3 regions of the Lysinibacillus sp. 2017 genome follow, and region 2 is predicted to be linked to each of the others. Evidence: riboswitches for the same ligand, from Rfam matches in the RefSeq annotation. Region 2 holds a riboswitch; each other region holds the start of a gene.

The links. A riboswitch is a leader RNA that binds a small molecule or an ion and turns the genes downstream of it on or off. The one in region 2 is predicted to bind lysine.
Positions count from the first base shown of each region.
Region 1: linked by a shared signal. The riboswitch ahead of DCE79_RS12995 (ACT domain-containing protein) and the one ahead of DCE79_RS01155 (amino acid permease) in region 2 are both predicted to bind lysine.
Region 3: linked by a shared signal. The riboswitch ahead of DCE79_RS08780 (transporter substrate-binding domain-containing protein) and the one ahead of DCE79_RS01155 (amino acid permease) in region 2 are both predicted to bind lysine.

Region 1 is NZ_CP029002.1:2,655,550-2,666,709, reverse strand. It holds gene trxA (thioredoxin) at 15-329, shown strand; gene uvrC (excinuclease ABC subunit UvrC) at 431-2,215, shown strand; lysine riboswitch at 2,255-2,432, shown strand; gene DCE79_RS12995 (ACT domain-containing protein) at 2,636-3,133, shown strand; gene DCE79_RS12990 (YslB family protein) at 3,180-3,596, opposite strand; gene DCE79_RS12985 (succinate dehydrogenase cytochrome b558 subunit) at 3,869-4,483, shown strand; gene sdhA (succinate dehydrogenase flavoprotein subunit) at 4,580-6,325, shown strand; gene sdhB (succinate dehydrogenase iron-sulfur subunit) at 6,343-7,119, shown strand; gene DCE79_RS12970 (acyl-CoA thioesterase) at 7,376-7,819, shown strand; gene DCE79_RS12965 (helix-turn-helix domain-containing protein) at 7,889-8,110, shown strand; gene DCE79_RS12960 (MarR family winged helix-turn-helix transcriptional regulator) at 8,184-8,627, shown strand; gene racE (glutamate racemase) at 8,644-9,444, shown strand; gene rph (ribonuclease PH) at 9,567-10,319, shown strand; gene DCE79_RS12945 (XTP/dITP diphosphatase) at 10,319-10,912, shown strand; gene DCE79_RS12940 (YfcE family phosphodiesterase) at 10,945-11,160, shown strand, end outside.
Region 2 is NZ_CP029002.1:242,153-253,312, forward strand. It holds gene DCE79_RS01110 (SLC13 family permease) at 1-398, shown strand, start outside; gene DCE79_RS01115 (helix-turn-helix domain-containing protein) at 459-1,919, opposite strand; gene hutU (urocanate hydratase) at 2,127-3,788, shown strand; gene hutI (imidazolonepropionase) at 3,795-5,063, shown strand; gene DCE79_RS01130 (hypothetical protein) at 5,253-5,582, opposite strand; gene DCE79_RS18830 (hypothetical protein) at 5,761-5,892, shown strand; gene DCE79_RS01140 (nitric oxide synthase oxygenase) at 5,987-7,027, shown strand; gene DCE79_RS01145 (restriction endonuclease) at 7,069-7,623, opposite strand; gene DCE79_RS01150 (CynX/NimT family MFS transporter) at 7,686-8,885, opposite strand; lysine riboswitch at 9,044-9,224, shown strand; gene DCE79_RS01155 (amino acid permease) at 9,316-10,773, shown strand; gene DCE79_RS01160 (HD domain-containing protein) at 10,899-11,160, shown strand, end outside.
Region 3 is NZ_CP029002.1:1,820,321-1,831,480, reverse strand. It holds gene DCE79_RS08790 (amino acid ABC transporter ATP-binding protein) at 1-729, opposite strand, end outside; gene DCE79_RS08785 (amino acid ABC transporter permease) at 732-1,478, opposite strand; gene DCE79_RS08780 (transporter substrate-binding domain-containing protein) at 1,591-2,421, opposite strand; lysine riboswitch at 2,538-2,724, opposite strand; gene DCE79_RS08775 (transglutaminase family protein) at 2,839-3,693, opposite strand; gene DCE79_RS08770 (alpha-E domain-containing protein) at 3,745-4,692, opposite strand; gene DCE79_RS08765 (circularly permuted type 2 ATP-grasp protein) at 4,685-6,136, opposite strand; gene odhB (2-oxoglutarate dehydrogenase complex dihydrolipoyllysine-residue succinyltransferase) at 6,369-7,613, opposite strand; gene DCE79_RS08755 (2-oxoglutarate dehydrogenase E1 component) at 7,703-10,513, opposite strand; gene DCE79_RS08750 (HAMP domain-containing sensor histidine kinase) at 10,738-11,160, opposite strand, start outside.

The DNA.
Region 1 (11,160 bases), 1.3 Mb from region 2:
GAGGCTATTTTATTATGGCAATTGTACACGGTACAGATCAAACTTTCGAGCAAGAAATTTCAAACGGTGTGGTTTTAGTAGACTTTTGGGCAGCGTGGTGTGGTCCATGTAAAATGATAGCTCCAGTTCTTGAAGAATTAGATTCAGAAATCGGCAACGATGTTAAAGTCGTAAAAGTTGATGTAGATAACAACCAAGTTACTGCTGCAGAATACCAAATCATGTCGATTCCATCATTACTATTATTCGTAGATGGTGAACTAAAAGCAAAAACTGCTGGCTTCATGCCAAAAGAAGCGTTAATCGACTTCATTAACGACAACAAATAATTAAAACTTTGAAGGCCGTATACCTCACGTAGGTGTACGGCTTTTTTCTTGTCGTTGAATCGGGTACACTAACGATAGATGACATAACAGTAGGTGATAACATGAATCCAACGATTAAGGCAAAGCTTGAAATTTTACCAGATGAATCAGGCTGTTATTTAATGAAAGATCGCCAAGGGACCATTATCTATGTTGGTAAGGCGAAGATTTTGAAAAATCGTGTACGCTCTTATTTCACAGGTAGTCATGATGGTAAAACAGCTCGTTTAGTAAGTGAAATTGAAGATTTCGAGTATATCGTGACGTCAAGTGATATTGAAGCGCTTATTTTAGAGCTCAATCTTATTAAGCTTCATGATCCAAAATACAATATTAAGTTAACTGATGATAAAACATATCCTTATATTAAAATAACAAATGAACGCTATCCGCGAATTTTAACAACACGTAAAATTAAGAAGGATAAGGCGAGATATTTTGGCCCTTATCCAAATGCGTATGCTGCAAATGAAACACGAAAATTACTCGATCGCTTATACCCATTACGTAAATGTGCACAAATGCCAAGCCAAGTTTGTTTGTACTATCATTTAGGACAATGCTTAGCACCATGTGTGAAGGATATTGAGAAAAAAGTGTATGACGAGATGATTGAAGAAATTTCGAAGTTTTTAAACGGTGGCGTTGAGGATGTTAAGCGGCAATTAGAAGCGAAAATGCTTGATGCTGCTGAAAAGTTAGAGTTTGAACGTGCAAAAGAATTCCGAGATTTAATGACGCATATTGATAGTATTATGCAAAAACAAAAGATTATTACAGACGATTTAAGCAACCGCGATGTATTCGGCTATGCGGTTGAAAAAGGTTGGATGTGCGTTCAAGTATTTTTTGTTCGCCAAGGGAAATTAATCGAACGTGATGTCTCTGTTTTTCCTATTTATGATGAGCCAGAACAAGAATTTTTAACGTTTGTTGGACACTTTTACAATGAACCGAATCATCTTTTGCCGAAAGAAATTTTTATTCCACAAGGCATTGATGAAAATATATTACAAAAGTTATTAAATATTAAAATCGTTATTCCAAAAAGAGGCCAGAAAAAAGAACTTGTTGATTTGGCTACAAAAAATGCGACGATTGCTGTTAGCGAAAAATTCCAACTTATTGAACGCCAAGAAGAGCGGACGGTGGGGGCGTGTGAAGCATTAGGGGAAGCGTTAAATATTTCTGCACCGCTACGGATTGAAGCATTCGATAATAGTCATATGCACGGGGCGGATCCTGTTTCGGCTATGGTCGTTTTCGTCGACGGGAAACCAGCGAAAAAGGAATACCGCAAATATAAAACAAGACAAGCTGCAAAGCATGATGATTACGGTGCGATGCAAGAAGTGATACGACGTCGTTATACGCGCGTACTCCGTGAAAATTTACCATTGCCTGATTTAATCGTTATTGATGGTGGTAAGGGTCAAATGGAAGTAGCAAGAGAAGTAATTGAAGATGAGCTTGGCTTGTATATTCCAATCGCAGGGCTAGCAAAAGATAATAAGCACAATACGTCACAACTACTTTTCGGTGATCCTGTTGAACCGATTGCACTGAAACGTACGAGTGATGCGTTTTATTTATTGCAGCGCATTCAAGATGAAGTCCACCGATTTGCGATTACGTTTTTACGCCAACAACGTCAAGCGCATGCTATTGTTTCGGCGCTGGATGATATTGAAGGAGTCGGACCAAAGCGTAAGCAGCAACTCATGAAGCATTTTGGTTCCGTAAAAAAAATACGAGAGGCATCCATTGATCAATTGCTTGAAGCGGGAATTCCTCATGCGTTGGCCCAAACAATTTATACGCATTTTCACGAAGCTTCATTAGAATGATGACTAGCATTATGTTACTATTAAAATAATTCAATATTTTCAATCGATAGAGGTGCAGTATTCAATAGTACATTGCTTGAGGAAGAACAATTCCGATGACAGCAATCGAAAGGGGAGCTTGCCGAAGTGAATTACGTATTGTTCGCGGAATTTGCTGGTGTTGCATTTAACAGATGTAAGACTGTCAGAGCTAATGTTCTGGAGAGCTATCCGTGAATTACATTTAACTATTATTTGTCTTGACGGCGACTTTCCATGAACGTGGAAGGTCGCTTTTGTTCTGGATTTGGTTAGGTAAGCGGTATTTGTAACTGCAAATAGTTGCTATGAAAAGTACTAAAAGACCAGGAAAGCACATACACTAAGTGGTTGTGAATTACAGCATATGTAGACGGTACAATGATAAAAGGGGATGTCGAAATGGAAAAAAGTTTAATTGTGCATGGTATAGCCTATGAATCGGATATTATTCGATTAACAATTGGTTACGATTCATATGAAATGGCGGCGTTATCAGGTGTATTTAGCATTTTAGAGGAAAATAAGATTAACGTAGATATTATCGTGCAGGCAGTCATTGAAAACGTCAAGCCAACGATTTCATTTACCATTTCGAAAGAGCAGTTTGCGCAAAGTTTACGTGTTTTAGAAACGAGCAAGCCATCATTAGGCTTTCGTTTTGCTGATTTTGAAGTGGGCTTAGCAAAAGTATCAATCATTGGTTCTGGTATGGCTTCAAGTCCAGGCGTGGCAGCGCGAATGTTTGCATGTTTAGGCCGTGAGCATATTCCCGTGAAAATGGTGAGTACGTCAGAAATTATCGTATCAGTTGTCGTGCCACAAGATGATATGGTACGCGCGGCAAATGCCTTACATGATGAATTTAATTTAGCGATGCGAGGAGTTATTGCGGGATAAAAGCATAAAAAAAGAGCTGCCACAAAACTGTGCAGCTCTTTTCTCATTAAATTTGTTCCTTCAAATCCCACTTTAAAGTAAATTTAACTAGGTTTTTCTTTTCATTCTTTTCTTCATAGCACTCCGTTAAGAAGCCGAGTTGCTTTTGTTTTTGCTCTGCTAAAAAACCAGCTTCTAAACGGAAACAACGCTGTTCGATATTCAAAGAGTTTTCCTCTTCTGTCGTAAGTATGTAATGTGTTTCGTCTTTGGCTTCTTTTTCAAGTACTAACTGACCCCAACCAGCTTCAACGAAGAAAGAAGCAACTTCGTCCATTGAGAATAATGGGAATTTTCTAGCTAATTCCTTGCCTGCCCAGTATAGTACATCTTCTTCATGCTTTCCTAAAATTGAATGAAGTAGATGATCACGAATGATTTCGTAACCAAAACTTGGAATCGTTTTCATTTTATACCCTTCCATAGTAAAACCTCTTTCATAAATTTTCTTATATAAATAGATTCATTGTAAAAGAATAGCGCAATAAGAAAGAATAACCATTACTAAAGCAGTAAAAAACCGTCTTTAAAATGATTATAAAATATCTTGTGTTGCCTTGACGCTAGTATCTGTTGAGAGTACAATGGACATGTCATAATATTGTACCATGATGAAATATGCAGTCAACAAAACATCGTCTAAAATTTCTTGACGAATGTGACTGGAAATTTCAAGTACTAAGGGGGGTAACAGTTTTGTCGAAAGATCGCGAATTTTTATGGCGCCGCTTACACTCGTTACTAGGTGTAGTTCCTGTCGGGTTGTTCTTGGTGTTCCACTTATGTTTGAACTTTACTGCAATTAGCGGTGAAGCAAATTACAATGATTCAATTGGACTTTTAGATCTAGTTCCACATTGGTTATTGTTAGTTATGGAATGGGTTATTATTTATATCCCACTTATGTTCCACGCATTCTACGGAGTGTTTATTGCATTTACTGCTACACACAACACGAAACGTTTCAGCACGTTCCGTAACTGGATGTTTACATTACAACGTTTTACAGGGATTTTCCTTGTAATCTTCATTGCATGGCATATCTTCCAAACACGTATCCAAAGAGCATTTGGTGCTGACGTTGATTGGAACATGATTGCAGAAATCGTGGACAATCCATTAATGTTAGCGTTTTATATTGTTGGTATCGTGTCTGCAACATTCCACTTAGCGAACGGCTTATGGACATTCTGCGTTAGCTGGGGTATCACTCAATCTAGAAAATCTCAACAAATCTTCACTTATGTTTCATTAGTGGTATTTGTGATTTTAAGTATTATTGGTGTTGCAGCAATCGTTTCATTCGCATAATCCTACCTACTTGACCACTAATATCTAGTAGGGACAAGATTGGGCTGAATTTGTGAGTAAAGTATTTAGCAATTAATTAAGGAGTGAGAAATAATCATGGCAAAGAGTAAAATTATCGTCGTTGGTGGCGGTCTTGCCGGCTTAATGGCTACGATTAAAGCTGCTGAAGCTGGTACTGCAGTTGAATTATTCTCGTTAGTTCCAGTTAAACGTTCACACTCTGTTTGTGCACAAGGCGGAATTAACGGAGCAGTTAATACAAAAGGTGAAGGGGATTCTCCATGGATCCACTTTGATGATACAGTATACGGTGGGGACTTCTTAGCGAACCAACCACCAGTAAAAGCTATGGCTGATGCCGCTCCTGGTATCATCCACTTAATGGACCGTATGGGTGTAATGTTCAACCGTACGCCAGAAGGTTTACTTGACTTCCGTCGTTTCGGCGGTACGTTAATGCACCGTACAGCATTCGCTGGTGCAACAACTGGTCAACAATTACTATACGCACTAGATGAGCAAGTTCGTTCTCACGAAGTAGCTGGTTTAGTAACAAAATATGAACACTGGGAATTCCTTGGAACAGTTATCGATGACGAAGGCTCTTGCCGCGGTGTCGTAGCTCAAGATTTACGTTCTGAAGAAATTAAATCATTCCGTTCTGATGCTGTAATTATGGCAACAGGTGGTCCTGGTATTATCTTCGGTAAAACAACGAACTCAGTAATCAACACTGGTTCTGCTGCATCTATCGTTTATCAACAAGGTGCTTCTTATGCGAACGGTGAAATGATTCAAATTCACCCAACAGCGATTCCTGGGGACGACAAAAACCGTCTAATGTCAGAATCTGCTCGTGGTGAAGGTGGTCGTATTTGGACTTACAAAGACGGTAAGCCTTGGTACTTCTTAGAAGAAAAATACCCAGCTTACGGTAACTTAGTACCTCGTGATATCGCGACTCGTGAAATCTTCGACGTATGTGTAAACCAAAAATTAGGTATCAATGGTGAAAACATGGTTTATTTAGACCTTTCACACAAAGATCCACATGAATTAGATATCAAATTAGGTGGTATCATCGAAATCTACGAAAAATTCGTAGGTGATGACCCACGTAAATTACCAATGAAAATCTTCCCAGCGGTTCACTATTCAATGGGTGGTTTATGGGTAGATTACAACCAAATGACTGAAATTCCAGGTTTATTCGCTGCTGGTGAATGTGACTTCTCACAACATGGTGCAAACCGTTTAGGTGCGAACTCATTATTATCTGCGATTTTCGGTGGTATGGTTGCTGGTCCTAATGCTGTTAATTACGTTCAAGGACTTAAAAAACATGCAGTAGATTTACCAGAAACAATCTATACTGCTCGTGAAGAAGAAGAAAAAGCAAAATGGGAATCTATCCTGAAAATGGAAGGCTCAGAAAATGCTTATTTACTTCACAAAGAACTTGGTGAATGGATGACTGACAATATGACAGTTGTACGTTACAATGACAAGTTAGAAGAAACGTATAAAAAATTAACTGAATTACAAGAGCGTTGGAACGACATCAACATGAATGACACACAAAAATGGTCAAACCAAGGTGCTCACTTCACTCGTCAGTTAAAAAATATGTTATATTTAGCTAAAGTTATGACTAAGGGTGCATTATTACGTAACGAATCTCGTGGTGCTCACTATAAACCAGACTTCCCAGAACGTGATGATGAAAACTTCTTAAAAACAACTATGGCAAAATTCGACCCTGCAACGGGCGAACCAATTATCACTTATCAAGAAGTAGACGTTTCGTTAATTCCACCACGTAAACGCGACTACTCAGCGTAAGAAGGGAGAACTATACAATGGAAACAGTAAATACTGGCAGAACAGTTAAGTTAGAAATCGTTCGTCAAGATACAGAGAATGGTTCTACTCGCGTTGAGAAATTCGAAGTTCCTTACCGCCCTGGTATGAACGTAATCTCTGCTTTAATGCATATTCAAAAAAATCCTGTAACAGCTGATGGTCAAAAAACGACTCCAGTTGCTTGGGATATGAACTGTTTAGAAGAAGTTTGTGGTGCATGTTCAATGGTAATCAACGGACGTCCACAACAATCTTGTTCAGCATTAGTAGACAAATTAACTCAACCAATTACATTAGAACCAATGAAAACTTTCCCAGTCATCCGTGACTTACAAGTTGACCGTCAACGTATGTTCAACGCACTTAAGAAAGTAAAAGCATGGGTTCCAATTGATGGTACTTATGATTTAGGTGAAGGTCCACGTATGCCTGAGCGCAAACGTCAATGGGCTTATGAATTATCTAAATGTATGACTTGTGGTGTATGTATGGAAGCATGTCCAAACGTATCTGAAAAATCTTCATTTATGGGACCTCAACCATTATCACAAGTTCGTTTATTCAATACTCACCCAACTGGTGCGATGAATAAAGACGAACGTTTAGAAACAATCATGGGCGACGGTGGTCTTGCTAACTGTGGTAACTCACAAAACTGTGTAGCTGCTTGTCCAAAAGGTATTCCTTTAACAACATCTATCGCAGCACTTAACCGTGCAACAACAGTTCAAATGTTCAAGAACTTCTTCGGTTCTGACCACATGGTTGACTAATCTAACCTATTCAAAAGGCTCTCACATTTGTGGGGGCCTTTTTTTTCGTAGTATTGGGAATATTGCCGAAGTGTGTCGACTCATTAATTAGGGAGTGAATAAGGGGTACTGTGTTTTAGTGGGCTCAGCGCATAAATCACACAAAACTTTATTACTGCACATAACTCCGTATTTCTACATTAGAAAAATAATGCTATAATGAACGGGTATTCATTATCGGGGGATGATGATTTTTCATATTAAAGGGGGAGTTTTTATGCGAGCAGCATATATTCAAGATTTACAGGAATGGATGAACGGGTTTAACTTTTCGACAAAGGTACGGGTGCGTTTTTCAGAGACAGATATGTATGGACATGTGAACAACACGAAGGTATTTGCGTATTTTGAATATGCACGTATTGAATATTTTAAAACAATGAACTTTGATTTTCTTGGCAAAGATGGCAAGAAAAATATGCTTGTTGTAGCAGACATCCAATGTGATTATGTGAACCAAGTATTTTTCGATGAGGAATTAACGGTTTATGTGAAAACAGCGTCGATTGGTTCGTCGTCTATGGATCTACATTATCTAGTGAAAAACGACAAGGATGAAATTTGCTATACAGCACGTGGAACGTTAGTACAATTGAACGCGCATACGGGTAAAGGTGTACCATTATTAGAAGAACAGAAAAAAATATTGCTTGGGAAATAGTTAAATGCCCTCACCTCACGTATGTGTACGACATAATGTACAAGGAAGAGGATAGGAGGGTGTTGCTCAATGAATCGTCCGCAGCATCGTTCGCTGTTAACGAAAAGAGAACGAGAAATTTTTGAACTATTAATTCAGGACTATTCTACTCGCGAAATATCGACAGAATTAGGCATCAGTGAAAAAACTGTGCGTAATCATATTTCAAATACGATTCAAAAGCTAGGGGTATCAAGTCGCACACAAGCAATTCTTGAATTATTACGATTGCAAGAATTGTCAATAAACTGATTGGATACTTGCTATTTTATGAAAAAAACTTCAAAATAGAACTATGAAACGTATCGGGGAGTGAATGGAGTAGATGATAGAACAAGACAAACATAGCTCTGAATCTATAGCAATCTTAGAAAAAGAATTAAGATATATTTCTCACTTAATAAAGCAAAAAGGTCGCGAAATTTTAAGCAATTATACCATCACACCTCCACAATTTATCGCACTACAATGGCTGCATGAATCTGGAGATATGACAATTGGTGATTTATCGACAAGAATGTTTTTGGCATTTAGTACGACAACAGATTTAGTCGATCGTATGGAGAAACATGAACTCGTTCAACGTGTGCGTGATGAAAATGATCGTCGCGTCATACGTATTCATCTATTACCTGAAGGCGAACGTATCATTCAAGAAGTAATTATCAAGCGTCAAGATTATTTACGTACTATTACAGGCGAATTTAATGACAAAGAGTTCGAGCAATTATCGAAGAACTTACAAAAGCTACATTTATTAATGAAATAGGATAGAGGCGGTACAAGTGAATGCCCCAATTGGTGTAATCGATTCTGGAGTTGGCGGTTTAACAGTAGCAAAAGCAATTATGGAGCTTTTGCCAAACGAAACCATTTATTATATGGGAGATACAGCGCGATGTCCTTATGGGCCGCGTACAAAACAAGAAGTACGAAATTTCACATGGCAAATGGCAAAAGCACTTGAGAAAATGGACATTAAAATGCTAGTCATTGCCTGTAACACAGCAACAGCAGCAGCATTAGAAAGTTTACAAAAACATATGCCATTTCCGGTTTTAGGTGTTATAAACGCAGGGGCGCGCGCAGCAATTAAAAAGACAAAACGTAATGAAATCGTCGTTTTAGCAACTGAGGGAACGATTAAAAGTGGTGCTTATGAAGAAGCAATTTTGTCACTTTCAACAAAGGCAACCATTCATCCGCTTGCTTGTCCGACATTCGTTCCACTTGTAGAAAGTGGTGAGTATGAAGGGCAGTTCTCTTTTGACCTAGTTGAAAAAGGACTAGAGCCAATTGCTAATGAACGATTTGATACAGTCATTTTAGGTTGTACACATTATCCGATTTTACAAAAGCAAATTGAAGCAGCTGTCGGACCAAAAGTGAATGTACTATCATCCGCTGAAGAAACAGCAAAAGATGTTGAAAGCATTTTACGTTATAATGGTCAGTTACGTACGAATGCAGAGCCACCGAAGCATATTCTTCATGCATCGGGTTCTGTACCAATTTTCCGTTCCATTGCGGAGCGTTGGTTAGAAAGTAACGAATTAGATATTCGTAAAATTTCATTTGAAAAATAAGGGGAGACTTGAATAGATGAATCGTCTATTCAAGTCTTTTCTTTATGTAATGGGCTTTTCCACTTTAGACGACTAAAAAAGTATGTTAAGATTAGTGCGCGAAACTATTTAGGAGGTCACTTATGACTAGACATGACTTACGAGCTGTGAATGAATTACGTCCAGTTCAAATTGAAAATAATTATTTAATGCATCCAGAAGGTTCTGTATTAATTACAGTTGGGAATACAAAGGTAATTTGTACAGCAACAATTGAAGATCGAGTACCAGGCTTCCTACGTGGACAAGGGAAAGGTTGGATTACAGCTGAGTATTCAATGCTTCCACGTGCCACAGAACAGCGTACACGCCGCGAATCATCAGCTGGTAAGGTAACAGGTCGTACAATGGAAATTCAACGTCTAATTGGCCGTGCATTACGTGCGGTAGTAGATTTAGATACACTTGGTGAAAAAACTGTGTGGATTGACTGTGATGTCATTCAAGCAGATGGTGGTACACGTACTGCTTCCATTACAGGCGCTTTCGTTGCGATGACTCAAGCAATCGCAAAATTAGCACAAGAAAAACCTTTCGCTAAATTCCCTGTAACTGATTTCCTAGCAGCAACAAGTGTTGGTAAATTAGCAGAAATTGGTGCTGCATTAGACTTAAACTACATTGAAGATTCTGCTGCAGAAGTTGATATGAATGTCGTGATGACAGGCTCTGGTCAATTTGTGGAATTACAAGGGACAGGCGAGGAAGCTACTTTCTCACGCGCTGAACTCAATGAATTATTAGATTTAGGTGAAGCAGGTATTGCGCAGCTAATTACCATTCAGAAAGAAGCATTAGGTGAGTTAGCAGCATTCGTTGGAAAGGTGGAAGCCTAATGAAACAAGTAGTCATTGCCACGAAAAATAAAGGCAAAGCAAAAGACTTTGAAGCATTATTCAATCCATTCGGCTATGAAGTCGTGACAATGTTCGAGGTGGCACCTGATTTAGAAATCGAAGAAACAGGTACGACATTTGAAGAAAATGCGATTTTAAAAGCAGAAACTTTAGCGAATTTACTAGGTAAAATCGTAATCGCTGATGATAGCGGTTTAATGGTCGATGCATTAAACGGTGAACCAGGCGTATATTCAGCTCGTTACGCAGGTGACCATGATGATGAAGCGAACATGGTAAAACTGTTGGCAAACATGAAAGATGTGCCTGAGGAAGCGCGTACAGCACGTTTTTGCTGTGCATTAGCTATCGCTGGACCAAATATGGAAACAAAAACAGTATTCGGTACATGCGAAGGTGTCATCGCACATGAGAAGAAGGGGACAAATGGTTTCGGCTATGACCCAGTATTCTATGTGCCAGCATTAGAAAAACATATGGCAGAGCTTTCTGCTGACGATAAAGGCGCCATTTCTCACCGTGGGAATGCCATTCGTAAATTAGCGTTACAATTAGCGGAATTATTGAAGTAATCTTTTAGTAAAATAATGAATGAGGTGACGGTATGAAACTATTAGTAATGAGTGATACGCATGGTGACGTGGAAGTGATTGAACGTGTAAAGGGTTATCATCCAGACGCTGCTAAGATGATTCATTGCGGGGATAGTGAATTACCGTACAATCATTCTGCCATGCAAGGCTTAGAGCGCGTCAAGGGCAACTGTGATCACGACAGCAACTATTTAGAGGAGATTGTGTTCCAAGTAGGCGAAGAGCGT
Region 2 (11,160 bases):
TGGCGACGGCTCTTGAAAAAACAGGGGGAATGACGATTTTAGCAGATGGGATTATTAAACTGCTTGGTGACTTCGGACCTTATGGCGTGTTAATGGGCATTTATATCCTAACGGTTGTGTTTGGACAGTTTGTTAGTAATACGGCAACAGCTGTGTTGTTTTCGCCAATCGCTATAACAGCGGCCATTGCGATGGATGCCAATCCGTATACATTTATGATTGGTGTGGCTACAGCAGCAAGCATGGCCTTTGCAACGCCCATTGCTTCTCCAACAAATTCACTTGTGTTAACAGCAGGTGGCTATAAATTTATGGATTTCGTTAAAGTCGGCGTTCCACTACAAATCATCATGTTTATTGTCATGATGATTGCGGTTCCTTTACTGTTTCCATTTTAAATGTAAAACATCTTTGAATGAAGCATATGAAAATGTGTTTCATTCTTAGGTGTTTTTTCTCTATTGATAGTTATTTTTCGCTTGCATCCGATAGCGATAAGGTGTCACATTATAATAATCGCGGAAAACCTTCGTAAAATAATTGCCATCAATAAATCCGACCATTTCGGCAATCGTTGCAATGGCGATGTCCGATTGTATTAATAACTTTTCAGCTTGCTGCACACGGTATTGCTGTAAAAATCGTTTAAATGGAATCCCTCTTTTTTTCGAAAATAGATTACTTAAATAATTGGCACTAATATTGAGTTCCTTTGCAACCATTTGCAAGGATAATGCCGAATCCTTATAATGCTGTTCAATAATGGAAACGGCTAATTCAGCATAATCGACATGGAGGGATAGCTGAGCCGCCTTCACAGTTTCCATAAGCATTTGTGTAAATAAAATAAACTCCTGCACAATCGCGTATAAAATGGGGTGCTCTAAAATAAGGTGAAATAGTTCCCGGTACTGTGCTTCTATTTTTGCTTGTTGTTGCAGGTGATACTTCATCATAAAGCGGCGAATTTGTGCCAGAATACTCGTTAAATGAATACGTACATCCTCATGGTGATAAAAGGTCGATGCATTCGATAGTTTATATAAAAATTCTTTAATGGCTTTTAAATCGCCCTTTTCTAAACTGGAAATCCATAATTGCTGTGTTTCAGGAGTTAACAGTGGGTCCAGTCTCGTCACAATAAGAGATTGCGTACTATTGAAAATGTGACCATACCCTTTATAAAATCGCTGAGCCAGTGCTTTTTTGCAATCATTATACATATCTCGAAGGGTTGCATCTTCCCCGTCATAAAAAGCGATATTCATTTCCTCTTCGCTAAATTTCATCCACTCTTGAATGATTAAGCGCAATGTCTTCGTGTTTTGTGTAAAATCTTTCACTTGAATAATACATAAAATCCGATTTTGTAGGGGAAAAGCCGTCAATTTTTCAAGAATAGGTGATTGGATTATCCAATGATACAGTGCTAAATTGTCCTTGAATTGCGCGGGCTCAAGCAAGAAAAAGGCATACTGCTGCAAATCAATTTTTTTCGGCGTATTTAAGTAAAGATCCAAGTAAAGTTGTGCTTCTACAGGAATCGGAGCAATTGTTGCAACATCCTGATTTTTAATCGGTAATGCCAAAATAGTCGATTTCAACTCGTCTAATGGAACTGGCTTTATAAATAATTGGACCGCTTTTACTTGGATTGCCTTTAAGGCCTGCTGAAAAATGGGCTGTGCGGTTAGTGCAATAATATGTACGTCTTGTTTTTGTAAAAAATGTTGTACAGATAAAGATAAGAACTCTGTTTCGATTAATAAAATTTGCGGTTGAAACTGAGAAAATAATGCCTCTAATTCCAAGCTATTTGTCGCACTTTGGATTTCTACACGACTCGAAATGTAGTTTTTCAAAAACCACTCAATCCCTTTAATTTCTTCGCTATCCCGTTCGATTATTAGTATCCGCATAACAACTACCACCTTATGAAATTGCTAATTCGTATAAAAAACATATTAAATGTTTAAATTTCATTTATTTTATTTAAATAATACTAAAATTTGAGATTTTTTTCTATATATTCTGAATTGGAAGAATAATAAAGTGTTAACAGATACCGTTAACAATTCGTCAAACGATTTTAAATAAAACTTTTAAATAAAAAGGAGCAGTTTTTTATGGTATTCAAAACAAATATTCGTGCACCACGAGGTTCGGAACTAACGTGCAAAGGGTGGACGCAAGAGGCAGCAATGCGTATGTTGATGAACAATTTAGATCCAGAAGTAGCAGAAAATCCAGATGAGTTAGTTGTTTACGGCGGCATCGGGAAAGCAGCACGTAACTGGGAAAGTTATGACAAACTAATTGAAACATTAAAGGTATTAGAAAACGATGAAACGATGCTTGTGCAATCAGGGAAACCTGTAGCCGTATTCAAAACGCATGAAAACGCACCGCGCGTACTCATTGCCAACTCAAACTTAGTACCAGGCTGGGCGAACTGGGATCACTTCTATGAATTAGAAGAACGCAACTTAATGATGTACGGTCAAATGACAGCGGGTTCATGGATTTATATAGGCGCACAAGGTATTTTACAAGGGACCTATTTAAGTTTTGTGGAAGCAGGGAAAAAGAAATTTGGTTCACCTGACTTACGCGGTCGTTGGATTTTAACGGGTGGTATGGGTGGAATGAGTGGCGCTCAACCGTTAGCAGGAAAAATGGCAGGTGCCGTTATCTTAGTTGTTGAAGTGGATCGTACACGTATTGAACGTAAAATCAAAGAAGGATACTGCGATTACCTTGTAGAAACAGTGGATGAAGCAGTGGCGCTCGTAAACAAATTAACGGCAGAGAAAACACCTGCTTCTATTGGTTTAGTAGGTAACTGCGCAGATGTGAATCGCGAGCTTTTAAACCGCGGAATTACACCTGATTTTGTAACAGACCAAACGTCAGCACATGATCCAATTAACGGATATGTACCAAATGGGATGTCATTAGAAGAGGCATTAAATTTACGTAAAACAGACGTGAAAACATATGAGCGTCGTGCAAAAGAAACGATGGCAGACCACGTACGTACAATGCTTGAATTCCAAGAAGCGGGAGCAGAAACGTTTGATTACGGGAATAACATCCGCGCTTTTGCAAAGGAAATGGGTGTAGAAAATTCCTTTGACTTCCCGGGTTTCGTACCAGCATATATCCGTCCATTATTCTGTGAAGGGAAAGGACCATTCCGCTGGGCAGCACTATCTGGTGATCCAGAAGATATTTACAAAACAGATGCACTCGCAAAAGAAATGTTCGCAGAAGACGCTGGTTTAGTAAACTGGATCGACATGGCACAAAAAATGGTGAAGTGGCAAGGCTTACCAGCGCGTATTTGCTGGTTAGGTTACGGGGACCGTCACCGCTTCGCACTACGCGTAAATGAAATGGTCGCAAGTGGTGAGTTAAAAGCACCAATCGTATTCGGACGTGATCATTTAGATTCAGGTTCAGTTGCTTCACCAAACCGTGAAACAGAAGCTATGATGGATGGTTCGGATGCAGTTTCAGACTGGCCATTACTAAATGCATTAGTAAACACTGCAGGTGGCGCGAGTTGGGTAAGTATTCATCACGGTGGTGGTGTAGGAATGGGCTACTCGCAACACGCTGGTCAAGTATTAGTTGCAGATGGTACACAACTTGCTGCAGATAAAATTAACCGCGTATTAATAGCAGATCCAGGAATGGGTGTTGTTCGCCACGCAGATGCAGGATATGATATCGCAATTCGTACAGCAAAAGAAAAAGGCGTTAATATGCCGATGCTAAAAGGATGATGAACTCTGGCTATTTTAATTAATCATGCAAACGAAGTAATAACTTTAGCAAGTGACAAAAAGGGGCCTCGTCGCCGTGAGCAAATGAGCGAGCTTGGCGTTATGACTGGGGTAAGTGTGTTAGTAGAAAATGAGCGCATCGTAATGATTGCACCATTTGAAGAAATAGAAGCAGCGTTTCCGCACTTAGTTAAAGATGCAGAAGTGATTGATGCGACTGGTAAAATTGTCATGCCAGGTTTAGTGGATTGCCATACGCATTTAGTGCACGGGGGTACGCGGGAGCATGAATTAAACATGCGACTAGCTGGCAAATCGTATATGGAAATCATGAATGCTGGTGGTGGCATTCATTATACGACGACAAAAACGCGAGAAGCGAGTTTTGATGAATTATATGATAAAACCTTTAACCATTTAAATGATTTCCTGCGTTACGGTATTACAACGGTCGAGGCAAAATCTGGCTACGGTTTGGACTTAGAGACGGAATTAAAGCAGCTTGAAGTGGCAAAAAAACTACAACAGACGCACATGGTGGACATTGTTTCAACATTCATGGGTGCCCATGCGGTTCCGAAAGATTATAAAGGCGATGAAGATGCGTTCGTTAAAATCTTAATTGAAGAAATGATTCCAAAAGTTGCAGAACTCGGTCTTGCTGAATTTAACGATGTATTTTGTGAAAAAGGTGTCTTCACACCAGCGCAATCACGCCTTATTTTAGAAGCGGGTAAAGCTCACGGTCTAACACCGAAAATTCATGCTGATGAAATTGAACCATATGAAGGCGCGGAATTAGCAGCGGAAGTGGGTGCAATTTCAGCGGAGCATTTACTAGTAGCTTCTGATGAGGGGATTCAAGCGATGGCAAAAGCGGGAACGATCGCAGTGCTTTTACCAGGAACAGCCTTCTTCTTACGTGCACCTTATGCAAGAGGTCGTTTAATGGTTGATAGCGGCGTACCGGTTGCCATTTCAACAGACTTTAACCCTGGCTCTTCCCCAACCATCAGCTTACCATTCGTACAAAATTTAGCCTGTATGAATATGGGCATGACGATGGAAGAAGTACTATGTGCAACGACCATTAACGCCGCATATGCGATTAATCGTGGCAATGAAATCGGTACATTAGAAAAAGGTAAAAAAGCCGATGTGTTAATTTTTAACGTGCCAAATTACAAGCAACTACAATATTTTTACGGCATGAATCATACAGATACGGTCATTAAAGCCGGTCAAGTCGTTGTGAAAGGTGGCAGCCTACTGTGAGTGGTCATTTAGTTTCGCCAGCAACTATGTGGAATCGTGTCCAGCATGAGGACATGAAAGTAAAGGGTTGGTGATACGCGCGGACAGCAGACGGTGAAGTCTGGTTTGTATGTATTTATGACGACAATGGTTTCGAGGTTTGTTCATTTACGTTAAAAAGGAGTAGCCAAGGATGTTAAAATTCTTTGGCTACTCTTTTTTGTCTGTTTGGATTAAAAATTCCTTTTCTTCAGCTTCGTTACGGGTTGCTGATAAATCAACAAGTAGGCAAATGAAAAATAGAATCGCGTTAATAGGAAAAATAATAAATGTATAAAAGGCAAATGTAAAAATAGCCATTCCATTTTCATTGTCACTAAATGATACAGTAAGTAGGAGCGTATTAAAAAAGCCAATCCCTAATCCTATGTATTTCATATAAAACATTTTCTGACTATCTTTTCGTGTTGTTATCATTAAAATGATCGAAACAATTAGCGGCGAAAGCATGAAGACAAATAACAGTATAGTACCTAGCATCGAATCACCTCGATTGAGATTTTTTTATTAGTATAAAGTCTAGACAACAGTTTTTCCATAAAGGAGGATTTGAAATGGGAGACAACAACTGATTTCTCGTAGTTTGAATGGTGATAAACAAGCATTTCTACAGTTAATCATAAGCCATAGAAATCCACTGTACGTCAAGATTTTACCTATGGTTCAAAATGAAATGCAAGCACAGCAAACGCTTCAACAAGCATTTATCAAAACGTATGAGAAGCTTTCTACATATAGCAGTGGCTCTTTTAAACTATGGTTTCTCGATCATGAATTTGAACACTTTTAGTCATATATGAAAAATACATGTTTTAATCGATCCCCGTTTCGTTGAGTTTCTTTATAAAACGCTCCACAATGAAGTTTGTAGGGAGGCTACATCGATGAATAAACAAGAATTACATGAATTTTTGATTTTATATAAATGTGAAACAAACCAAACAGAACAATGGCTTGAACAAAGGCTCGTCGAAGCAGAACAACCATCATTTTCGCTAACGACAGAGGAGCTAGTACATGGTGCGCGGGTTGCATGGCGCAACAGCAATAAATGCATTGGGCGCTTATTTTGGAATAGCCTGCATGTGATGGACTTTCGCCAAGTGCTTGATGAAAAGGAGATTTTTGAACGATTATTAGATCATATTCGCTATGCGACAAATGGCGGTAAAATTCGTCCAGTCATTTCGGTGTTTGCTCATGAGCGTGTTCGTATTTGGAATCACCAGCTTATTCGTTATGCAGGTTATGAAACAGAAGGCGGTGTAATCGGAGATTCAGATTCCATTGCATTTACGAAAGTTTGTGAGGAGCTTGGTTGGCAGGGGGCTCATACGAATTTTGATGTGCTTCCGCTCGTTATTCAAGTAGATGACCGAGCGCCACAGTTTTTTGAAATTCCAATATGTGATGTGTTAGAAGTGAAAATTACACATCCTATCTATGACTTTTCTAGCTTGCAAATGCAGTGGTATGCGGTGCCGATTATTTCGAGTATGCGTTTTAATATTGCGGGTATCGATTTTCAAGCGACGCCATTTAATGGGTGGTATATGGGAACAGAAATTGGTGCGCGTAATTTAGCGGATACGCATCGTTACAATTGTTTACCGAAAGTGGCGGAAATCATTGGACTAGATACATCACTGAATGCGTCATTATGGAAGGACCGCGCGCTTGTCGAGCTGAATATTGCCGTTTTACATTCATATAAAGAAGCGGGTGTCAGCATTGTCGATCATCATACAGCAGCACAGCAATTTCAGTTATTTGAACAACAAGAACAGCAAAAAGATCGTCAAGTAACAGGCAACTGGACATGGCTCATTCCACCAATGTCGCCAGCAACGACGAGCATTTATCATAAGCAAATACCAAACAAAACGGAAAAACCAAATTACTTTTATCAACCGAAGCCGTATTAAAAAAGGGGTACCTCGTAAGCAAAATCCTTACGAGATAGCCCCTATCTTTTATTTAACATCAGATCAATTAATTCTTCGCGGTCGATTAAGTACACATCATTAATATCTGCGAGCTTTTCGGCTTGACGGGTAAAATGGCTATTCGTCACGACCCAAGCTTCGGTCGCACCATACATTTTAACAGCACCAATAATTTCTTGGACTGCTTTTACACCGACTGTACTTGAATAACGTTTTGCCTGCACAGCAATTACGTCCTCACCATCTTTTAAAATTAAATCTGCACCGTAATCGCCACTAGTCGCCGTATAGCTTACTTTAAATCCACGGTGTTTAAATAGCTCTCCCAAAAAACGTTCGAAATCTTCGCCCGTCATCTTATCGACGTCACGAATCCCAGATTTACGAAGCTTTGCGGTTTTACGAGATTTCAACCAAATTTTAAATGCTATATACAATACGAAATATAGAACAATGCCAATCCCGATACCTTCAAGCGTTTCACTTACATAAAAGCCAGCTGCTCCAGCTAGAATGATCATCCATAATGTGAAAATCGGTCGTTTTTTCTTATTTCGTCTTCTCTTTTTACGCAACTTTCCTGTACTCCTTTAATTTACTAGCTCCAGTATAACATAAAAGGGTACATATGTTTGTATTAAACGTAGCGATTTTTTGCACTTGTGAAGGACGCAAAAAATAACAAAATCGAAACGATAATAAATAGAAGTGCGGGCAGGCTCCAACTTCCCGTAACGTCATGTAAATAGCCAAATAATACAGGGCCAATCGCAGCAACTAAATAGCCGATCGATTGGGCAAACCCAGAAAGCTCCGCTGCTTCAAAAGCCGTTTCCGTACGAAGTGTAAAGAACATCAGAACAAGTCCAAATGAAGCCCCACCTGCAAAGCCTAAGCAAATCATCCAAAGAACAGCTAGACTTGTCCATTCCATGAATACACCAACAAAACCGAGGATGTAGAAAATTGTAAAGAACACGACAATCGGACGTTGTGAAGTGAGCTTACCTGCAAGTATCGGAATTAAAAACGTCATCGGAATTTGCGCAAGCTGCATAATTGAGCCCATCCATCCGGCCAATTGTGCGTCTAATCCTTGTGCGATAAAAATATCGGGTAGCCATGCACTTGAACAATAAAATAGTAAGGATTGTAAGCCCATCGTTGCGGCAATCGCCCAAGCGAGTGGGGATTTCCACATTTTCTTTTTTGGTGCACTTTTACTTGCAAACTGCATCTCTACTTTTTTATCACGTAAAATAACAACCCAAATAAGTAAGGTTAACAAGCCTAAAATTATGGAAAAGCCGAGTGCGACTTGCCAATTGGTGCTCGTTGCAATTGGATGACTAAATCCAGCAGCAAGTCCAGCTGAGATATTCATCGATACTGTATAAATACCAGTTAAAAGTCCAATATGTAAAGGAAACTTCAATTTAAAATAACTTGGAATGAGTACGTTACCAAATGCAATCGCGACGCCAATTAATACCGTCCCCAATACGAGTGTGGAAGTTGCCCCAAGTGAACGTAAAATAACGCCAATACAAAGTAAGATAACTGAATAAAAAAGTGTCCATTCCATCCCAAATTTACGAGCTATTCGCGCAGAAAATGGCGAAACGACCGCAAAGGCAAGTAGTGGAATCGTTGTTAAAAAGCCGGCTAGGACATTCGAAATTCCTAGTCCCTCACGAATAAATGAAATAATTGGTCCTACGACGGTTAAGGGCGTTCGAAGGGTTGTCGCGAATAAGAAAATCGCGAGGATAAATAATAACATGGATTGGTTCGATGATAACTTTTTGTTTTGGTAAGTACGTTGTTCAGGATCCATCATTATTCTCCTTTTGATCAAGTAACTCCATTGTATCAAATATCTGGAATTAAATGAATAGTCTCAAAAAACTGAATAGTTTCGAGTCGTTGCTATCAAAAAAATGTTATGTTAGAATTTTAATCGTTATTTAATTTAATAGGTAATTACCTCATGCTAAATGAGGTAGAGGTCGCAAACATTAAAAGTAATATAGCAGAGATGGAGAGCATCAGTGAAGCTATATGAAAGGAATGGTTGCCGAAGTGTTATTTTACTCATCTTAAAATAATGCTGGGGCTGTTTTCGATAAGGAACAGAACTGTCACATGTGTGAGCATGTGTTGAGCTATCTTTCGAGTTTGATGGGGTGTTTAAATAACCGTCGCAAAACTTGTGACGGTTTTTCAATTTATACACCTCATCAACGGAAAATCAAAGGAGAATTATCATGAGTGAAATAAAAGTAGACCAGCTCGGAAATAAAAATCAACTGAAAAGAGGGCTAAAAAGTCGTCACGTTACGATGATTTCGCTAGGCGGAACAATCGGTACAGGGTTATTTTTAGCATCAGGAGGAGCGATTGCGCAAGCGGGTCCTGGTGGAGCGATTCTTGCTTATGCATTAATCGGTATCATGGTGTACTTCTTAATGACGTCTCTCGGAGAAATGGCTGCATTCATGCCAACGTCTGGTTCGTTTAGTACGTATGCGACAAAATTTGTAGATCCTGCTTTAGGCTTTGCACTTGGCTGGAACTACTGGTATAACTGGGCAATTACGATTGCCGCAGAAATGGCCGCTGTTTCATTAATTATGAAATATTGGTTCCCAAATAGTTCGTCATTTATTTGGACGATTGTCTTTATCGTCATTGTATTAACCTTTAATATGCTCTCTGTAAAAGCTTATGGTGAAAGTGAATATTGGTTTGCAATGATTAAAGTGGTAACAGTGATTATTTTCATCATTGTCAGCTTCTTAATGATTTTTGGTATTTTAGGAGGCAATGCGCCAGTAGGATTCACAAACCTTTTCAAAGGTGATGCTCCATTTAATGGTGGCTTTATGGCGATGTTCGGAATTTTCTTAGCAGCTGGATTCTCATTCCAAGGTACAGAAATGCTAGGGATTACGGCTGGTGAAACAGATGACCCAGCAAAAAGTATTCCAAAAGCTGTAAAATCAGTGTTCTGGCGTATTATCTTATTTTATATTTTAGCAATTGGTGTGATTAGTTTATTAATTCCTTATACAGATAGTCGCTTACTTTCAGAGAGTGTTGCAACAAGTCCATTTACAATAGTGTTTGAAAACTTAGGTTTGGCCTTTGCTGCTTCAGTTATGAATGCGATTATTTTAACAGCAATGCTTTCTGCAGGAAACTCTGGACTTTATGCGGCAAGCCGTATGTTATTCCAATTAGCAGTTGAAGGAAAAGCGCCAAAACTATTTTCAAAAATAAATACGCGCGGTGTGCCAATTTATGCATTACTTGCGACGCTAGCAGTTGGTTGTTTATCGTTCTTAGCTTCATTTTTCGGAGACGGTGTCGTTTATATTTGGTTATTAAACGCATCTGGTATGTCAGGCTTCATCGCATGGTTAGGAATTGCGATTAGTCACTACCGATTCCGTCGTGCGTATGTATTACAAGGTAATTCATTAAGTGATTTACCCTATGTATCGAAATTCTTCCCATTCGGTCCGTTATTCGCCTTTGCGTTATGTATGATTGTCGTGTTAGGGCAAAACTACATGGCCTTTACGGGTGATACAATCGACTGGTACGGGGTTGTTGTTTCCTACATCGGCTTGCCATTATTCGCCGCGTTATGGATTGGCTATAAGCTAAAACATAAAACGAAAATTGTCCCATTGATCGATTGTGATTTAACACATAAATAAGAACTTAAGCAAAATCTCTAATATGGAGGTTTTGCTTTTTTTTTCGTAATAATTTCATATATTCTAGCCTATTGCTTTCCAATTAACTACCACTAAAATGATATAATGAAAGAGGGGAATCGAAAATGAATTTAGTAGACCAAGCTACACAATTTATTGCGCAAAGATATGAAGGTAAACACAGAACTGTCATGCAAATTCCATATGCAGCTCATTTATTTGGTGTTGCACGAATTTTAAAAAGTGAAGGTTATCATGAAGCAATCGTGACAGCCGGATTACTCCATGATCTATTAGAGGACGGCATTGCGACTGAACAGGAGATCGAAGAATTATTTGGACAGAACGTATTGCTACTTGTTAAATCTGCAACAGAATTACCGAAAA
Region 3 (11,160 bases), 1.6 Mb from region 2:
TAATGTACGTTTTAAAAATGCTTTTGTACGTTCATGTTTTGGATGGACTAGTACTTCATCTGGATGGCCTTCTTCGACGATTACGCCTTTATCCATGAAGACGATGCGATCTGACACTTCTTTTGCAAATTCCATTTCATGCGTTACGATTAACATTGTGTTCCCTTGGTCTGCTAATTGACGCATTACTTTTAATACTTCCCCTACCATTTCTGGGTCTAATGCTGATGTAGGTTCATCAAATAACATAACGTCTGGATCCATTGCTAACGCACGTGCGATAGCTACACGTTGTTTTTGACCACCTGATAAATGTCGAGGTTTGGCATTTTTATATTGTGCCATGCCAACCAGTTCCAAATATTTCATCGCATTTTGTTCGGCAGCTTCTTTGGAACGTTTTAGCACTTTTTGTTGGCCTACTGTACAGTTACCAAGCACGTTTAAATTGTTGAATAAGTTAAACTGTTGGAATACCATACCCAAATGAGTTCGATAGTTTTCGATATCGTGCGCGTCATTTAAAATGTTTTCCCCGTTGTAAATAATTTCTCCAGCAGTTGGCGTTTCTAATAAATTAATGCATCGTAATAGCGTTGATTTACCGGAACCTGAAGATCCGATTAATGTCACTACTTCCCCTTTTTTCACTTGGAAGTTCACATCTTTTAAAACCTCATGATCCCCAAATTTTTTGTTTAAATGTTGAATATCAATTACGATTGACATTACTATTCACCGTCCTTTTCTAACTTGTTTCCTGTAATGAGTTCGACCTTAAAACTTTCAGGCCCATCCATTTTCTTCTCAAATAGAAGTAGGAAACGAGTTACAGCGAATGTCATAATGAAGTACAGCACTGTTGCGATAAAGAAGGCCTCAATGTATTTATAGTTACTTCCTGCAATGGAGTTTGAAGTGAAGAATAACTCTACGACTGAAATGACACTTAATACAGAAGAGTCTTTAATATTCATGACAAATTGGTTCCCCGTAGCTGGCAAAATATTACGAGCTACTTGTGGGATCACGACATAAATCATTGTTTGCAAGTGATTCATACCAATTGCTTGAGCTGCTTCGAACTGTCCCTTATCAATTGAAACAATCCCACCACGTACATATTCCGCCATATAAGCACCTGTATTTAAACTAATAACTAGTGATGCTGCTACGAAACGGTCAATATCAATGCCTAAGTATACTAATCCGTAGAATACCACCATCGCTTGAACCATCATCGGTGTGCCTCTGAAAATTTCCACATATGCCGTTAAAAGGAAATTAAATACTTTTAACACAACCGTTTTAAATGATTTTTTGCGTTTCGGAACCGTATGCATAATTCCGATGAAAAATCCGATTAATGTACCACAAATTGTTCCGATAATCGCTAGAAGAAGTGCAGTCCAAGCTCCTCGCAGGAACACTTCCCAGTTGTTCGTAAACAAGTTCCATGTTGATTCTAAAAATGCCATTGTCTTGTCCTCCAAATCTTTGTTCCTATAATCTATTACTCTTAAATCGTTATTATTAATAATAAAAGGTTGTCTCCCGTTTGCCGGCATGACAACCTTTCATCATTAAATATTATTGTGCAGCCGGTTGGTTAGCGATTGCATCTTCCATTAATTTAAGACGATCATCTTCCGAAATTTCAGCTAATACTTTGTTGATGCCTTCTGCTAAATCCGAACCTTTTTTTAGGCCAACTGCAACTGCTGTAGCTGAAGGGTCTGCTTCAAAGTTTGGTTCTGGAACAATGTATTTAAAGTTCTCTAATGCCATTTCAGCCGAGATTCCTTCAGGACGCTCTGAAACGTAGCCATCAATTGCACCTGATTGAAGTTGTACACGCATAGCGCCGAAATCCGTTGCAGCTACTTGTTTTTTAACTCCTTTGATTTGATCGATTACATCATAGTGAGTTGTTGCTTGTTGTCCAGTAATTTTAGCGCCAGAGAAATCGCTTAATGTTTTAGCACCTGCATAAGGGCCATCTTTTTTAACAACGATTACATAGTCACTTGTATAGTAGTTTTCAGTGAAGTCTATTGTCTCTTTACGATCTTCTGTTGGGGACATACCCGCAATCACTAAATCAATCGCACCTGATTGAAGTGAAGGTACTAAACCATCCCAGTCTGTTTTAACAATTTGTAATTCCATATCTAATCCGTCTGCAATTTTCTTTGCAATTTCAACATCATAGCCTGCCGCAAATTCTTTTGAACCTTTGATTCCTACACCGCCGTTTGAATCATCTTTTTGTGTCCAGTTAAATGGAGCATAAGCTGCTTCCATCCCAACTTTTAATACTTTTTTGTCAGAACCCGTAGACCCTTCGTCATCTGAACCACATGCCGCCAAAACTAACATAGTCATCATTGCTGCAAATAGCACTAATAATTTCTTTTTCATCCCAAATCTCTCCTTAAAATTAAATTTTTGGTTATTTTTGAATGCAAAAAGCGACCTAAAGAAGAACTTCAGGTCGCGTACACTAAAATTAGCCCAAATCCTCAGTCAATTCCCATTATTGAGATAGCTCAACTCAACCATCAGGGATAGATGATTGAGACAGTTCTGTAATTATTCATTACAGACCCAGCATTGTTAACAAGGGCATTAACAACACTTCGGCGATAGTTCCTTCTTCTCCATCTCAATGCCAGCTCCATGACTAAATGAAAAACTAATAAATACCGCGCCTCTACCTCACGAGATTGTGAGGTTTTGTTATTAAATTAATAAGATAATAGTACAATATTGCGACATTTCCGTCAACAATCATTTTTCAGAAATATTTTGATAGATAGCATTTCTTGATAAAGTTAATTAAAAATGTGCTATTTTCTCGACATTTACTTTAACTTCAAGTGTATGCATGCCACCTTGATAAACGCCTTCAATTGGTGAAACATCGCGAAAATCACGGCCTACACAAAGGTTAATATGATTTTCAAGCACTTCCACATTATTTGTCGGATCTAAACCAATCCAACCAACTCCTGGTACCATTACTTCTACCCAAGCATGTGTCGCCGTATCACCAATTAAATCATCGTTTTCTCCAACATACAAATACCCACTAATATAACGTGCAGGTATATTCATATGTCGAAGAACACCAAGCATAATATGCGAATAATCTTGGCAGACGCCTTGCTTTATATACCATGATTCACTTGCAGTTGTATCGATCGTTGTTGCATACGGATTATATGCGATTGAATTGTATAAATAGGTCATTAAATTAAGGGCAAATTTCATAGGGTTGTCTGTTTGCCCTACAGCTTGCACGATTTCTTCTAATTGATATGGTAGAAGTGAGGTATACCGAGATGTTGTTAAATAGGCTAAATAATGTTCTCTAAAAATTTGTGAGTGAAAAATATTTTTCATTTCATCCGAATAATGAATTTGGTAAATATACGGCGCACGTTGCACACTTACATGGGCATGCGACGTTACTTCAAGTTCGTGATGTTTCTCTGCTATAAAAAACGAACTGATTGGATTTAGCCAAATGTCAATATTATCGCGTGTTAAAGATTCTGGCTTAATTTTCACATCATAGGAAATTAAGCGCTGGCATTCATTGTTACGCGGCTTTAAACGTATCGTATTCAGCGATTGTTCAACTTCTGTGTCATAACGAAATATATTTGTATGTGTAATGCGATATTTCATTGTCATTTCCCCTTAGAAAGTAAGTTTCATATTGATCTTATAATATGGGGCTTATTTCACTAAAATCGGCTCCGTTAAGTAATAGGTTTCAGAAAAAATCGGCCCTAATTTTATACATTGGTTGTGAATTTGTATCACCCATTGCTTACGTTCTTGTTTTGTCATATCCGATGCATTTTGTTGAATTAAAACTTCTATTGCTTCTATTGCCTCAAATAACTGTTGAGCATATAGCGGAACTTCATGATTTTCAATTTCAAAAATTGTATTTTTTATTTTCCCAATGCCATAACCAACAGAACGTGAACAATTCTTATCGCCTACAAGAAAATTCAACACTTTCTCCGCATCACGCATACGCGAACGACGTGTATACTCATCCAACGTATTCGTTAATTGAAGGGCCAACGTTACGGCAAAATCCTGCTTTAATATTTCTTCATTTTCCATCAAATTCAATATAATTAACGCCGTTTTTTCTGATCGTTCTAACCATTTACCGATCTTCATAAATAAGAAAGATTCATCACGAGACATGAGTGAATCAATAATACCTGTTGCCGTTAATGATGTTTTGCGTACCTTTACTAAATACTCCGTCGTAGCTAATACGGTATACGGTGCTTGTAGAGGGGATTCATTGTTTGCTAAGTACAAACTATTCCATTCTTCAAATAATGCATTTGGAATACAGTCACGCGTGTTTTTCGCGTTGTTACGAATACCTGTGAGCAAACTATCGATAGAGTTGTAATTTTGGAGATCTGAGATGAGATAGTTAAGCATTTGAGAAATTGGATAACCTTCATAACGACTTTCATAGCTTTCAATATACCCACAAATACTTAAAATTGTATGCCATTGCTGTTCGTACTGCTTTTCTGTACGACTAAGTTCAAGCATTTGATCTATTTGTACATTTATAATATATGCATTTGTATAAGCACGCTCACTGTAACGACCTAACCAATATAAAGAATCTGCGACACGACTAAGCATGTTGTCCGTCCTCCTTAAGAACCCACGTATCCTTCCCACCGCCCCCTTGTGAGGAATTGACCACAAGTGAACCTTCCTTCAATGCAACACGAGATAAGCCTCCAGGGACAATATGCATTTGCTCTCCTTGAATCGCATAAATACGTAGATCAATGTGGCAAGGATAAAATCGTCCATCCTGATAAGCAGGCGCGCGCGACAACTTAATTGTTGGTTGTGCAATATATTGATGAGGTGCTTCTAGTATCTTTTTATGGAAAATGTCTCGTAATTCCTGCGTTGAATGCGGGCCAATGAGCATGTCATAGCCTCCTGAAGCTCCCACATTTTTGACAACAAGCTTATCTAAATTTTTCAGTACCCAGTTACGCTGTTGTTCATCATTTAGTAAATATGTCTCCACATTATCAATAATAGGTTCCTCATTTAAATAAAATCGAATCATATCTGGGACATACGCATACATGGCCTTGTCATCAGCTACACCATTCCCTACGGCATTTAAGATAGCTACATTACCTTCTTTGTAAGCTTGCACCATTCCCGGAACCCCAAGCATGGAATCTTCGCGGAAAACTTCTGGATCTAAAAATTCATCATCAATACGGCGATAAATAATATCTACTCGTTTTAATCCGTGAATTGTTTTTAAGTAGACGCTATTATCTTGTACGATTAAATCTCTACCTTCTACAAGGGGGATATTCATTTCCTTCGCTAAAAATACATGATCGTAATAAGCAGAGTTGTAAACACCAGCAGTTAACAGGACGGCATTTACTTCTTCATCTGTAGCTAAATTTGGCGGTCGATGTGATAAAAGGGCTTTTTCCATCGCTTCCATTTGCTCTTCTAAAGATAGAATGGCATAATCGCTGAAAAACTCAGGATATGTTTTACGCATGACTAAGCGGTTTTGAAACACATAGCTAAGACCTGATGGATTCCGTAAATTATCTTCTAATACACGATATTTTCCACATTCATCACGAATGAGGTCAATACCAGCCATAAAAATATGATTTTCTAATGCTAAATTTATGCCAATTACTTGCTTATAATAATAAGGATTTTCATCGACTAAATGAGCGGGAATAATACCTGCATTAAGTATATTTCGCTCATTATAAACATCTTGTAAAAAATAATTGAGTGCTTTAACCCTTTGCTTAATACCAAGCTCAATTTCACTCCATGTTTCACCTGGAATAATAATAGGCACAAAATCAAATGGCATTGTACGCTCTATTCCACCTTGAGCACCATACACAGTAAAAGTTATTCCTTGTCGTAAGAAACTAGATTGTGCTTCCATATGTTTGTTTTGTAATTGCTCATTCGAAAATTTTTGAAGCTGTTCATAAAATGGAATATAATGCTTTTTCGGTAAATCATCTTTTAGCATTTCATCAAAAAATGTTGCTGAATCATACGCTTTAAACATTGAGTGAACCCTCCCCCATTATGTACCATCTATTAATAAATACACTATTACTGAAGAAATCCCTTTTATTAATTAGATAATTTTTACAATTATCATGTATCTTTTCTACATTTCCCTATACCGAAAACATTTTAATACTAAAAACACCACTTTCTGTCAAAATCAAACAGAAAACGGCGTAAAAAAAGATGCCAACGCATTATTGCGTTGGCATCTTTATAAGAAGTTATTCTTAAGAGTTTAATAATAAATCTTCTGGGTTTTCGATCATTTCTTTAACTGTTTTTAAGAAGCCTACAGAATCTTTACCATCGATGATACGGTGGTCATAAGATAATGCTACGTACATCATTGGACGGATTTGAACTTCATCACCTACAGCGATTGGGCGTTTAAGGATTGAGTGCATACCTAAAATACCAGCTTGTGTACCGTTCATGATTGGTGTAGACATTAATGAACCGAATACACCACCGTTAGTGATTGTGAAAGAACCACCAGCCATGTCGTTTAAGCCTAATTTTTTATCGCGAGCTTTTTTAGCTAAACCAGCGATATCTTTTTCGATTTCAGCAAAGTTTTTAGCGTTTGCATCACGAACAACTGGTACTACTAAACCGTCTTCAGTTGATACTGCGATACCGATATCGAAGAAGTTGTTTAAGTGAATTTCATCACCATTAATTTGAGCGTTAACGTATGGATATTTTTTAAGAGCAGCAACTACTGCTTTAGTGAAGAATGACATGAAGCCTAATTTAATATCGTTAGCTTTTACGAATTCTTCTTGTTTACGTTTACGTAATGCCATGATGTTTGTCATGTCGATTTCGTTGAATGTAGTTAACATTGCAGTTGATTGTTTAACTTCTAATAAACGTTTTGCAATTGTTTGACGACGACGAGACATTTTTTCAACTGTTACGCGATTTGTTTCGCCAGCTGGTGTGAAGATCATTGGACCATTTGCTACTGGAGCCGCTGCAACTGGTGCTGCTACAGGTGCTGTACCGTGAGCTGCTACGTCTTGTACACGTACGCGACCTTGTGGATCTACTGGTGAAATTGCCGCTAAGTCGATACCTTTTTCACGTGCTAATTTACGAGCTGCTGGTGAAGCCACAACGCGTTCGTTAGAAGTTTCTACTACAGGAGCTGCTGCAACTGGAGCTTTTGGTGCTTCAGCTACTGGAGCTGGCGCTTCTTCTTTTGCTGGTGCAGCCGGTGCTGGTGCAGCGCCTTCGCCTGCTTCAACGATTGCGATAACTTGACCTACTAATACAGTGTCGCCTTCTTCAGCTGTAATTTGAGTTAAGATACCTGCTTCTTCAGAGATGATCTCAGCGTTAACTTTATCTGTTTCTAATTCTACGATGAATTCGCCTTTTTCTACGCGATCTCCAACTTTTTTAACCCACTGAGCAATTGTACCTTCAGTGATTGATTCTGCTAATTCAGGAACTTTAATTTCTGCCACGTTAATATCCTCCTTTAATAACGCTATACATTTCGTATAGCAGGCTACTTCTCTTATAAGAAGTAGCCCTCATTTATTCCCTATTGGAATTATTTTTCAAGTGCTTCGTTAACTAACTTAGCTTGAGCTGCTTTATGTGAATCGCCATCGCCCTCAGAAGTTGAGCTCATTGCAGGACGACCTACATAGCGAACTTTTTTACCTTCAGCGATACCATATAATGTTTCAAGAACATAAGTCCAAGCGCCTTGATTTTTAGGCTCTTCTTGTACCCAAACGATTTCTTTAACATTCGGGAAGCGAGCAATGATTTCTTTCACTTGCTCTGTTGGGAATGGATAGATTTGCTCAACACGAACGATGTGTAAGTGGTCGAAACCTTCGCCATCTTTTACGCGTTCTGCTAAATCGATCATTACTTTACCCGTACCAAGAATTACTTTTTCTACTGCTTTCACATTTTTACCTAAGCCTTCTTGCTCGATTACTTCTTGGAAGCGACCAGTTGCAAGTTGTTCAGCAGATGCTGCTGCTAATGGGTGACGTAAAAGTGATTTTGGTGAAACAACTACTAATGGACGTACGCCTTCAGTACCTAAAAGTGCAGCTTGACGACGTAATAAGTGGTAGTAGTTACCTGCATTTGAACAGTTTGCTACGAACCAGTTGTTTTCAGCTGATAATTGTAAGTAACGTTCCATACGGCTAGATGAGTGTTCTGGGCCTTGACCTTCATAACCATGTGGTAAAAGGATTACGAAACCAGATTTTTGACCCCATTTAGAGCGAGCACTAGCGATGAAGTTATCAAACATTACTTGAGCCATGTTCGCAAAGTCACCAAATTGTGCTTCCCATACAGATAATACGTTACCGTTTTCTAAGTTATAACCATATTCATATCCTACAACACCTGCTTCAGTAAGTGGTGAGTTGTAAACTGTGAATGAAGCGTTAACGCCTTCAACATGGTGTAATGGAGTAAATTCAGAACCATTATTTTTATCATGTAACACTAAGTGACGTTGAGAGAACGTACCACGTTGTGCATCTTGACCAGTGAAACGAACTGGTGTGCCGTCTTGTGTAATTGTAGCGTATGCTAAAGTTTCAGCATGACCCCAGTCAATTTTCGCAGTAGCGAATGCATCACGACGTTTTTCTAAAATTTTACCTAATTTTTTCTGTGGTTCGAAGCCATCAGCAAATACTAATAAATCTTCGTTCACTTTTGCTAAGCGGTCTGTATCAACAGTAGTGTCAATTTCAGGGAACTCAACTTTTAATTCTTCTGGCATATCAATTGTATTGTGCTCGTCTTTTTCTGCCATTGCTTTTACGTGATCGTAAGCAGCTTGCATTTCTGCATAGATTTTTGTATCTAACGCTTTTACTTCGTCAGCAGATAAAACATTTGCTGCAGCTAATTCTGCACCGTATAAAGCACGGATTGGCTCATGTTTAGCTACTAATTTGTATGTTTCAGGGTTTGTAACTGTTGGGTCATCTGTTTCGTTGTGACCATAACGACGGTAACCAATTAAATCGATTACGATGTCTTTATTGAATTTTTCACGGTATTCCGCTACGAAACGACCAACAGCTGCCACTGTTTCTGGGCTATCTGCATTTACGTGAATTACTGGAACATCATAACCTTTTGCAGGGTCAGATGCGTAATTTGATGAACGAGAATCTGTTAATTCAGTTGTGAATCCGATCATGTTGTTTGCGATAATTTGAACTGTACCACCTGTTGAGAAACCTTTTGTTTTTGCAAAGTTGAAGCCTTCTGTAACAATACCTTGACCAGCAAATGCTGCGTCACCGTGTAATAAAATACCGAATGCTTTAGAAGTATCATTTTTTGCAACACCAGGAGCAGATGTATCGTCTTGAGCTGCACGAGCTGCACCTAATACGATTGGGTTCCCAACTTCTAAGTGAGATGGGTTGTAAGCTAATTTTACGTTTAAACCAGATTCACGAGTATAAGCAGCACCCATGTGGTATTTAACGTCGCCAGTCCAACCTTTTGTAATTTCTAAACGACCATCTTCAGGGAAGAATAAATCGTTAGAAACGTGTGCAAAGTCAGAGAACATCATGTCATAAGGTTTGTTTAAAACATGTGTTAATACGTTTAAACGACCACGGTGGGCCATACCAATACGCACGTTTTTAACGCCTTTTGCTTCAGATGCATTAATAATTTCATCAAGTAAGATTACTTGTGTATCTAAACCTTCACCAGAGAAGCGTTTTTGACCAACAAATGTTTTGTGGATGAATTTCTCGAAGTTTTCAATGCGAGTTAAGCGTTCTAAAACAGCTTTTTTCGCTTCAACTGATAATGCTTGTTTGAAAGCACCTGCTTCCACTTGTGCTTCAATCCAAGCACGTTCTTCAGCATTTTGTAAGTGACTAACTTCAACACCTACTTTGTCTGTATAAATCGATTTTAAGTAATCGATTGCTTCTTTACCGTTTGTTACGCCAGCTGGCACATTTTTAAAGAATACAGATGCAGGAATTACTGCTAAATCACTTGCAGTTAAATTGAATACGCTTTCTTCAATGCGTGAGTTATCAAGCTTACGATTTTTCAATGGGTATAAATCCGCAGCTAAATGACCATATTCACGAATGGCATCTGCTAATTTTACCGCTGCTAATACTTTTTTGTAGTCTCCAGATCCAGCAACTGCTGTATTTGATTGCGCTGGTGCTTGACCATCTACAAATACAGGACCTCCGTATGCTTGGAATAATTCTACTAATTCAGGTTCTACTTCTTCAGGAGATTGCAGGAATAAGTCATATTGCTCTAATACATAACCTAAGTTAGGACCAGAGAATGCTGACCATGGGGAACCTGCAGGTAATACATTGTTCGACATGAAAATAACCTCCAAATTTTGCCTTATGGCTGTTCCAATAAGTTTTTCTAAATAAATCAGATAATAGTTTATCGCTCTTCCGACTAGGACAAGAAGTACTTGATCGTCTAGTGTAGAAGAACATTTTTTCCATCTCAATCTTACTACTCTTCGTAAAAAATACAACTCTTTTATGCAAAATAAGCATATTTTTTCTTGAACAATTAAAATTTAATTGAGATTAACTAGAAATGTTCTTTTTTTACAGGGAATTTAAGTATAAATAGCGTTCCTTTGTTCAGTTCACTTTCTACATTCATCTCTATTTTATATTTTTCGGTTAGCATTCTTGTGATACTTAACCCAAGGCCTGTTCCAGATACTTCTTTTGTACGTGATTCTTCCACTCGATAAAAACGTTCAAAAATTAATGGTAATTGTTTTTCTGATATACCAATACCATGATCTTGTATTGCGACAGAAATTGTTTGTTCCGAATAGTAAATTTGTAAATGAATAAACAATTCATCTCTTGTATATCGTAACCCATTATTCATAATATTTCTAAAGATATGTTCTAGCGCATGTTCTGTAATCGCTGCATTTACTCTCTGCCCTTTAACAGTCATTTCTATTTTCGCGCTCGGATAAAGTTGTATTAGCTCTTG